DNA from 4 places in the Buttiauxella sp. BIGb0471 genome. Region 3 is predicted to be linked to each of the others. Evidence: predicted binding sites of a transcription regulator. Region 3 holds the regulator's gene; each other region holds the start of a gene.
The links. The regulator PhoB, encoded in region 3, activates phosphate uptake and scavenging genes when phosphate is short. The targets are predictions, from matches to a motif close to CTGTCATAAAACTGNCNNAT.
Positions count from the first base shown of each region.

Region 1 (2,205 bases), on a different contig from region 3:
TTACGCTTTTCTGCTTCTTTCAGCAGATTATTCACCGCATCAGGCTTATTGGTTTTGAAGCCATCAACATTGAGCGAAGCCAGAGACGGATAGTAGTTACCCGTCACCTGGCGCAGCGTTTCTACTGAGTTATCCAGGTTGTTACGCGCAGTCACTTCGTCTGCTAATACGCTATCGTATTGCGCACGGGCGTTCTGCACGTCGGTAATAGCAACCAGGCCAACGTTAAAGCGTTGAGTCGTTTGGTCTAACTGGCGGTAAATAGCCTGCTTCTGCGCTTCAGTGAAGGACAGTGCATCAATGGCGCTCAGCACATTAAAATAGGCCGTCGCAGTATTCAGAATCAGCGTTTGTTGATCGGTCTGATAAGTGACGTCTTGAATACCGGCAGATTTTTCTTGTAGGGTCAGCGCACGCCATTTTGACATATCAAAAATAGTTTGCGTCAACTGCAAAGAGCCACTGGTTTGGCTGGAGTCGATGCCATTCGAATCATTGAAACCATTGGTGTATTCATAATCAGCACCAAGGCCAAGTTGTGGCAGTAACGGGCTACGTGCTTCGTTAATTTTTTCGAATGCGGCATCACGGTCAGCAGCGGATTTACGTAGGTCCGGGTTGCTTACACGTGCCTGCTGATAAACCTGCATCAGGTTTTCTGCCTGGCTCATGGCACTGAAACCCGTTAGGCTCAGACCGATAAGAATTGGGAGCAGTTTCTTCATTTGCATTCCTTGTTGTGAAGCAGAATATTGTTTGTTAGCGCTGACAAGAGCCGAAAATGATCGCCGATTCTAGCAGAGTCTGCCAGCTGGGCTGCTTGGCGTAATGTGCCATCTGCCCTTAATTTTCATCAATCTACCACATAGCAAATGAAACGGCAGTCAAACTGGCTTGAAATTACGCACTCGTGACCATAAAAAATCAGGAAATTACTATGACTGAGCAAAACCCTCAACTTGTCACGTTAGGGAAAAACGATGTTGAAATTATTGCACGGGAAACGCTTTATAGCGGTTTTTTTTCGTTGGATCTTTATCGATTCCGCCATCGCTTGTTTAATGGCGAAATGAGTGGTGAAGTCCGACGTGAAATTTTAGAACGCGGGCATGCCGCAGTACTGCTACCCTATGACCCTGTGCGAGACGAAGTTGTATTGATAGAACAGATTCGGATTGCAGCGTATGACACCAGCGAAAGCCCATGGTTACTGGAGCTGGTGGCCGGAATGATTGAAGAAGGTGAAAGCGTCGAAGACGTTGCGCGCCGTGAGGCCGTAGAAGAAGCCGGGCTGTCTGTTGGTCGTACAAAACCGGTTATCAACTACCTGGCAAGCCCGGGTGGCACCAGCGAACGTTTATCTATTCTCGTTGGGGAAGTCGATTCGACAACCGCTACGGGCATACATGGTCTGGCAGATGAAAACGAAGATATTCGGGTTCATGTCGTGAGCCGGGAACAGGCTTATCAGTTAGTAGAAGAAGGGAAAATCGACAACGCGGCTTCAGTCATCGCACTGCTTTGGCTGCAATTGCATCATAAGAAATTAAGAGAAGAGTGGAAGAAATAAACATGAAGCGCTACACACCTGACTTCCCTGAAATGATGCGCCTGTGCGAAACCAATTTTGCGCAACTTCGACGCCTGCTTCCTCGTCTTGACGAGGTGGGAGAAAAGGTCACATATCAGGTCAGTAGCGCCCAGTATCGGCTCACTATTCTTGAGTCGACACGTTACACAACGCTTGTGCAAATTGAACAAACCGTCCCGGCGATAAGCTACTGGAGCCTGCCGTCAATGTCCGTCAGGCTCTATCATGACGCTATGGTCGCGGAAGTGTGTTCAAGTCAGCAGATCTTTCGTTTCAAAGCACGTTATGATTATCCTAATAAAAAGTTGCATCAACGCGACGAAAAGCATCAAATTAACCAGTTTCTGGCCGATTGGCTGCGGTATTGTTTAGCGCATGGAGCGATGGCGGTTCCGGTTTGTTAGTGAGGGTGAAACCTAAGGACACCATTTGGAAAGCCTGTTAAATCTTCCTGTGGCCGGTGGGGGCCAGATCAGGATCTTGCAAATTACAGATACCCACCTGTTCTCTGGAAAGGACGAAACGCTGCTTGGTATCAATACCTGGATGAGTTATCAGGCGGTTATTGACGCCATCCTCGCCGAGCAGCGTCATTATGATCTTATTGTTGCCAC
Region 1 covers NZ_JANUEU010000007.1:38,206-40,410, forward strand. The annotation lists gene tolC (outer membrane channel protein TolC) at 1-731, opposite strand, end outside; gene nudF (ADP-ribose diphosphatase) at 938-1,570, shown strand; gene M2371_RS18900 (DUF1249 family protein) at 1,573-1,995, shown strand; gene cpdA (3',5'-cyclic-AMP phosphodiesterase) at 2,021-2,205, shown strand, end outside.
Region 1: nudF (ADP-ribose diphosphatase) is a predicted target of PhoB. The motif match lies at 848-867, and genes of this name have one in related genera.

Region 2 (2,205 bases), on a different contig from region 3:
ACGCTTGGCGATGCTGGCAATTGCGGTATCGTATTCACCGATTTGCCCCTGATTTGAGAACCACCATGTCTGGAAACCAGCACGGTTGGCGAGGGTGATAATGCTGTCCTGATATTGCGGTTTGCCATCAATAACCCGGTTGAGCGTCATCCCCAATGATTTTTGCGTTGAACCACTGGCGGCAACATAATCCATAAATAAGTTGCCATTGACCTGGCTGGCGAATGGCGTGTTATCCCAGTGACCACCGAAAGCGCCAAGAGCATCACGCCGTGCGCTCTCACCAATCACCACCACATAAGTGTGATATTTAGGTTTTACCGCCAGCACATTCCAGGTGTCCTTCATCTGAGCGAAGGCCTGCATCCGCGTCTGTTCGTCGATTACTTCCTGGTTATTGACCACCACATCTTTGACGAAGCGGAACACCGGATAACCGGAATCTTTGAATTTAAATACGCCACCGTAAGCCAGGTTTTGCACCGGAGCCACAAAGAAACAAACCACGCTGACAACCAGACATAAACTGTCGAAATGACACCAGTTTCTTTTCTTCGGCGCGACTTTACGACGCACGGCAATAATGCCAAGCGCCAGAATAAATACCGACACCAAATAGCTGTACCACGGGAAGATAGTCATCAATTCCGTGGATTCTTCGAAGTTGGTCGAATGCAGGGCCAGCAGGGTATTAAAGTTGGGCGAACCGTAGGCCTGACCAAACGGGAAATACATCGCGGCTATCAAACTACAAATTGCCAGCAAACCCTTCTGGAATTTAGGCGCGCTGCGCCAAAGCAGCAGCAATACGCAGCTAAAAGCCACCGCATACAGAATGCTAAATTCATAACCGAGAGCGAAGTTAATCAGCAAAGACTGAAGGAAATAAAAGCCAGTCCACGGATTGAGCGCAATTGCGCGGGTCGTCAGGGTTTCTTTAACCGTTAAATTCATGTTTACCGAGATCTACTAAACGCCATGCGAAAACCCTGGCGACGAGGGTAAGAACCTGCCTGACAGACGGAAAAGAAGGGGAACTGGACCGCATCTGCGAGCCGCTTCATGTGCAGGGCTGCAAGAAGATAGAGCGGTACGATAAGAAGATCAACTGATAAGAGAAATGTGTTTTGCGAAGCAGGTAACAAAACCGACAAATGGTAGGGTTAAAGTGCGACCAAACGGTAATTTCAGGGAATCTAATGAAAGGAAAAGCTAACAGCTGGAATAGCTGACGCGAGTCAGACTCAGGGTGAAGAAGGCAGGGCGGCTGCCTATGACTTCGGTTTTTCACCCTGCTGTGGTTTGCCTGAAACCCAATCACATAACATATTGAGCAGCATCAGCCGCACTTGAAACGGGGAATGTGTAAACACGCTCATGCACCTCTTAAATTCATTCATCTTGTCCTCCTAATAACATCTGCTGCCTTCAATTCCTTTTAAGGCTGACTGCATTACATACAGATATAGCACAGGCTATATTGTATAGCTATTGCTAATTCGTTAAATTTTTGTGCTTGGGTGATGCTGGTTTACAATGGGGCCAAAGCTCGTCATCGGACGATGCCGCACCCCTGCATGAGGAAGCATCATGAGCCGTACGCCAGGCCAAAAAAATAAACAAAAAATGACGCAGTTGGTAAACGTTGAAGAGCATGTCGAAGGCTTTCGGCAGGTGCGGGAAGCGCATCGCCGTGAATTGATTGATGACTACGTTGAGCTGATTTCTGATTTGATTCGTGAAGTGGGGGAAGTCCGCCAGGTTGATATGGCGGCAAGGCTTGGCGTCTCTCAGCCAACGGTTGCTAAAATGTTAAAAAGACTCGCCTCGGTGGGGCTTATTGAACAAATTCCATGGCGCGGCGTATTTCTGACGGCAGAAGGCGAGAAGCTGGCGCAAATGAGCCGTGAGCGTCATCAAATCGTTGAAAACTTTTTTCTCGCACTGGGCATCAGCCCTGAAACGGCCAGAATTGACGCCGAAGGTGTTGAGCACCACGTGAGTGAAGAAACGCTGGAAGCCTTCCGCTTGTTTAGCGAGCAGCGGGGATTTAAGTAGCAATGTTACTGAACCTGGTGCGCCCGTTTGCTCGCGATCGCTTTCTTCATCTATTGCTTATCGTGGGCGTTATTCTGAGTTTTGCCGCGCCTTTTCAGCCGCAGCATTGGGTTCATGCCATTGACTGGCACACTATCATTACGCTTG
Region 2 covers NZ_JANUEU010000002.1:267,870-270,074, forward strand. The annotation lists gene M2371_RS07780 (phosphoethanolamine transferase) at 1-954, opposite strand, end outside; gene mntS (manganase accumulation protein MntS) at 1,272-1,400, opposite strand; gene mntR (manganese-binding transcriptional regulator MntR) at 1,591-2,058, shown strand; gene M2371_RS07795 (SLC13 family permease) at 2,061-2,205, shown strand, end outside.
Region 2: M2371_RS07780 (phosphoethanolamine transferase) is a predicted target of PhoB. The motif match lies at 1,137-1,156, and genes of this name have one in related genera.

Region 3 (2,205 bases):
CACGTTTCCAGCTCACCGTAATATGCGTGCCTTCTGGCGTATGGTTGACTGCGTTATAAACGAGGTTAGAAATCGCACTCCTCAGTTGCTCGTCATTGCCAAAGACTTTCAGCGTGGGATCGATATCAAATTGTATCGTCTGCCGTTCATGGCTGAGAGTTTGCGCCTCACGTTCTACAACACGCAGCATCAGCGGCACATCAATCTTTTCATTGAGCACCATGGCCGGAGCGGCTTCTATTTTTGAAAGCGTCAGAAGCTGCTTAACCAACCCTTCCATGCGCGAAGTTTGCTCGCGCATTGTGCCTAATGCTTTCTCACGCAGCGGCCCTTCAAGCGTCTGGTCCTGCATCATCTCCAGATAACCTTGCAGCACCGTGAGCGGCGTTCGCAGTTCGTGACTGACGTTAGCAAAGAAATTACGTCGCGCCCCTTCGAGCTGGTGCATCTGAGTCACATCGCGTGCCACCAGCAGCCACTGCTCATCGCTGTAGGGCATCACACGGAACTCCAGATGGCGGCCCGTATTGAGTACCAAAGTTAACGGACGCGAAAACTCTTTTTGCGACAAATAGCGAGTAAATTCAGGGTAGCGCAGCAAGTTAAGGATGTTCTGCCCGTTATCGTCCGGCCAGCGTAACCCCAGCAATTGTTGCGCCAGACCGTTGCACCAAAAAATCGTCCCTTCTTCCGTGGTCAAAACCACCGCATCGGGCAGCGATTCGGCTCCGCTACGAAAACGCTTAATCAGATTGCCTAACTCTTTGCGGCGCTTTTTGTTGCGCAGCTGCATCTGATGAAGACCGTACAACAGGGGATCCCAACTCCCGCGGCCTGGCGGCGGCGTCATACTGCGATCCACCCACAGCCACCACGATAAACGCAGTAAATTCCAGAAATGCCAAGCCAGCAGTCCGGTGACTGCCAGTAATAAAAACCACGGTAAATGGCCGAAAATAAGACCTAAGATGGCGGCGGGTATGCAACAGAGCACCAGCTCCATCACCAGCCTTTTCCATGACAACCTTTCCAGCACGCGTCATTCTCCTGACAAGGAATTAAAAGCGGGTTGAGAACCGATAACCCGTACCGCGTACTGTTTGTACCATTCTGTCATGTCCACTATGTTCAAGCGCTTTGCGTAACCGCCGAATATGTACGTCCACCGTTCGGTCTTCGACATAAACATTGGTACCCCATACATGATTAAGCAGTTGCTCACGGCTATACACCCGTTCCGGGTGCGTCATAAAGAAGTGTAATAATTTAAATTCTGTTGGCCCCATATCCAATGGGTTCTCACCGGTCATGACGCGGTGCGATGACGGATCAAGGCTCAGCCCGTGCATCTCAATCACCTCTTCCACCGCCATCGGAGAGATGCGGCGCATCACCGCTTTAATGCGTGCCACAAGCTCCTTCGGGGAAAACGGTTTGGTAATATAGTCATCGGCTCCGACTTCAAGCCCTCGCACGCGGTCTTCTTCTTCACCACGCGCCGTCAGCATCATCACCGGGATTTCACGAGTTAATGCTTCGCGTTTCAAATGCTTGATGAATTGAATACCCGAACCACCCGGCAGCATCCAGTCGAGTAAAATTAAATCCGGAAAGGGTTCGATAAGCAGATTCACTGCACTGTCATAATCTTCCGCTTCTACAGGATGAAAACCGTTTTGCTCAAGCACAAAGCTCACCATTTCACGGATTGGAGCTTCATCTTCTACGACTAAAATACGCTTCGCCATGATTCGCCCTGCTCAAGGAATAATTATTGTTGTTTCAATGCGGTGCCATTATGCGTCAGATTTATGACAGATTTATGAAAAACATAAATGCCTGGTGATTCATCACAATGAATTATGACACTCAATTGTGTCGTTCTTGCTCATCCGCTTTATAATCCCGCCACGCTTTTTTATGCCAAGGGACAACCAATGCGCATTATTCACACTTCAGACTGGCATCTTGGTCAAAATTTTTATACCAAAAGCCGTGGGCCAGAGCACCAGGCGTTTCTTGAATGGTTGCTTCAAGCCGCAGTCGAGCATGATGTGGATGCGATAATTGTCGCAGGCGATATTTTTGATACCGGCTCGCCGCCAAGTTACGCACGCGAATTGTATAACCGTTTTGTGGTGCAACTTCAGCAAACAGGCTGTTCTCTCGTGGTGCTGGCGGGAAATCATGATTCCGTAGCCACGC
Region 3 covers NZ_JANUEU010000005.1:99,910-102,114, reverse strand. The annotation lists gene phoR (phosphate regulon sensor histidine kinase PhoR) at 1-1,036, opposite strand, end outside; gene phoB (phosphate response regulator transcription factor PhoB) at 1,059-1,748, opposite strand; gene sbcD (exonuclease subunit SbcD) at 1,938-2,205, shown strand, end outside.

Region 4 (2,205 bases), on a different contig from region 3:
GGCCGATTACATATTTGATGCCATCGTTAACCACTTTGTTGGCGACAGCCACGGCTTGTTTCGGGTCACAAGCATCGTCATATTTGGTGATAACCAGTTTGTCGCCTTTGATGCCGCCTTTGGCATTAATATCAGCAACTGCTTGTTCTGCACCGGTAAATTCCTGGTCGCCATATTGAGCAACCGGGCCAGACATCGCCCCAACTACCGCTACTTTGATGTCCTTCGCAAATGCTGCGTTGCTCATCGCAAGTGCAATACAACCAGCCAATAACGCTTTGCCCTTCATGTTCATCCTGAGAATCCCCATTCTTGTTGTGATTGGTATTTGTTGTGTTGTTTTGGCACGGTTTTATTTTTGGTTTACGAATACCGCGTGTGCCTTCGCCGCACTCAGAGTTAAAAACATACCCGAATTTGCGGCTTTTGGAATAACAATTTTTTCACAATGGGGAAGGAAAGTGACGGGCATAAAAAAACCGCCCTGGAAGGCGGTTTTTTTGTCTTGCTGAATAACTTACGCTTCGATGGCCATGCGCAGTTTTTTCATCGCGTTCTTTTCAAGCTGACGTACACGCTCGGCGGAAACGCCATAACGGTCGGCCAGTTCTTGCAGCGTGCTTTTGTTGTCTTCATCGAGCCAACGGGCACGGATAATATCCTGGCTACGTTCGTCCAGGCCTAACATGGCATCGCTGAGTTTATCAGCCGCATGCGATTCCCAGTTGTCGTCTTCGATGCCATCGGCAAAGTTAGAAGACTTATCCTGCAAGAACAGCACAGGGGCCATTGGCGCGCTGTCTGAATCGTCGTCGTTGCCCATGTCGAACGTCATGTCCTGCGCCGCCATACGAGATTCCATCTCACGGACATCTTTGCTGGAAACACCCAGCTCGTTGGCAACCATTTCCACTTCGTCCTGGTTGAACCAACCCAGACGTTGTTTAGTTTTACGCAGGTTAAAGAACAACTTACGTTGTGCTTTAGTGGTTGCCACTTTCACAATACGCCAGTTACGCAGAACGTATTCATGAATTTCAGCTTTGATCCAGTGCACAGCGAACGACACCAGACGGACACCCACTTCCGGGTTAAAGCGGCGCACAGCCTTCATCAGGCCAATGTTGCCTTCCTGAATCAAGTCAGCCTGCGGCAAGCCATAGCCCGAGTAATTACGAGCGATATGAACAACAAAGCGCAGGTGAGACAGGATCAGCCTTTTCGCTGCTTCCAGATCGCCCTGGTAATGCAGCTTTTCAGCAAGCTCCTTCTCTTCCTCAGCCGTCAACATCGGCCAGGAGTTAGCGGCCCGAATATAAGATTCCAGGTTACCAACAGGGGCTAAAGCTAAATTTTGCATTTCTTTGGTCATTCAAACCCTCTCTTAGAGACTAACGTACAGGTTGCTACACAGTGCCACACCTGACTCCACGTCAAGCGCCAAACCGTACCACCCACAGTAAACTCAGACAGTGATGCTATCCACAAGTTCCGTGTAAAGCTGTGCATAGATTGCACACAAAATGTGACAGAGCTATGAAACATGGCAGGAGAAACGCTAACCGAGGTGGGAACGAGTCCCCTGCTGATAGGTACTTCGTAGCAGGGGACTAGTATATCAAAAAATTTTTACTCTGGGGTAAAACGACGTAAATGTTGTACTGTTGCTATCCACGCAGCCAACCAACCGCTCATCGATGAAACCAGCAACAACAGCAGGCATTCGTCGAAACCCAAGCCCGTCAGATCGAATTTTGTGCCAAACACTTGCGCCACTTCGGTCACAGCAGATGACAAACGCCACACCAGAATTTCGGTCAAAATCAGCGACAAAAACGCACCGCTAAAGCCTAATAACGCACCGCCGTACAAGAACGGGCGCAGGATGAATCCATCCGTTGCACCAATCAGTTTCTGCACGTTGATGGAGTCGCGGCGGGCAAAGATGCTCAGGCGCACGCTGTTACCAATCACCAGGAATACCGCGGCAACCATCAGCACGCCAATCATCGCAGCAACACGCCCTACAAGGCCCGTCAGCGAGGCGAGACGTGCAAACCAGCTGTCATCCATGCGCACTTCATCGACACCGTTAATACGAGCGACACGGTCACGCAAAGTGTTCAGGTGGTCTGTGGTCTGGAAATCGAGTTTCGGGTTCACCACGGCAACCGCAGGCAACGGGTTTTCTTCCAGCATATCCAG
Region 4 covers NZ_JANUEU010000004.1:267,676-269,880, forward strand. The annotation lists gene M2371_RS15080 (branched-chain amino acid ABC transporter substrate-binding protein) at 1-295, opposite strand, end outside; gene rpoH (RNA polymerase sigma factor RpoH) at 518-1,372, opposite strand; gene ftsX (permease-like cell division protein FtsX) at 1,630-2,205, opposite strand, start outside.
Region 4: rpoH (RNA polymerase sigma factor RpoH) is a predicted target of PhoB. The motif match lies at 1,524-1,543, and genes of this name have one in related genera.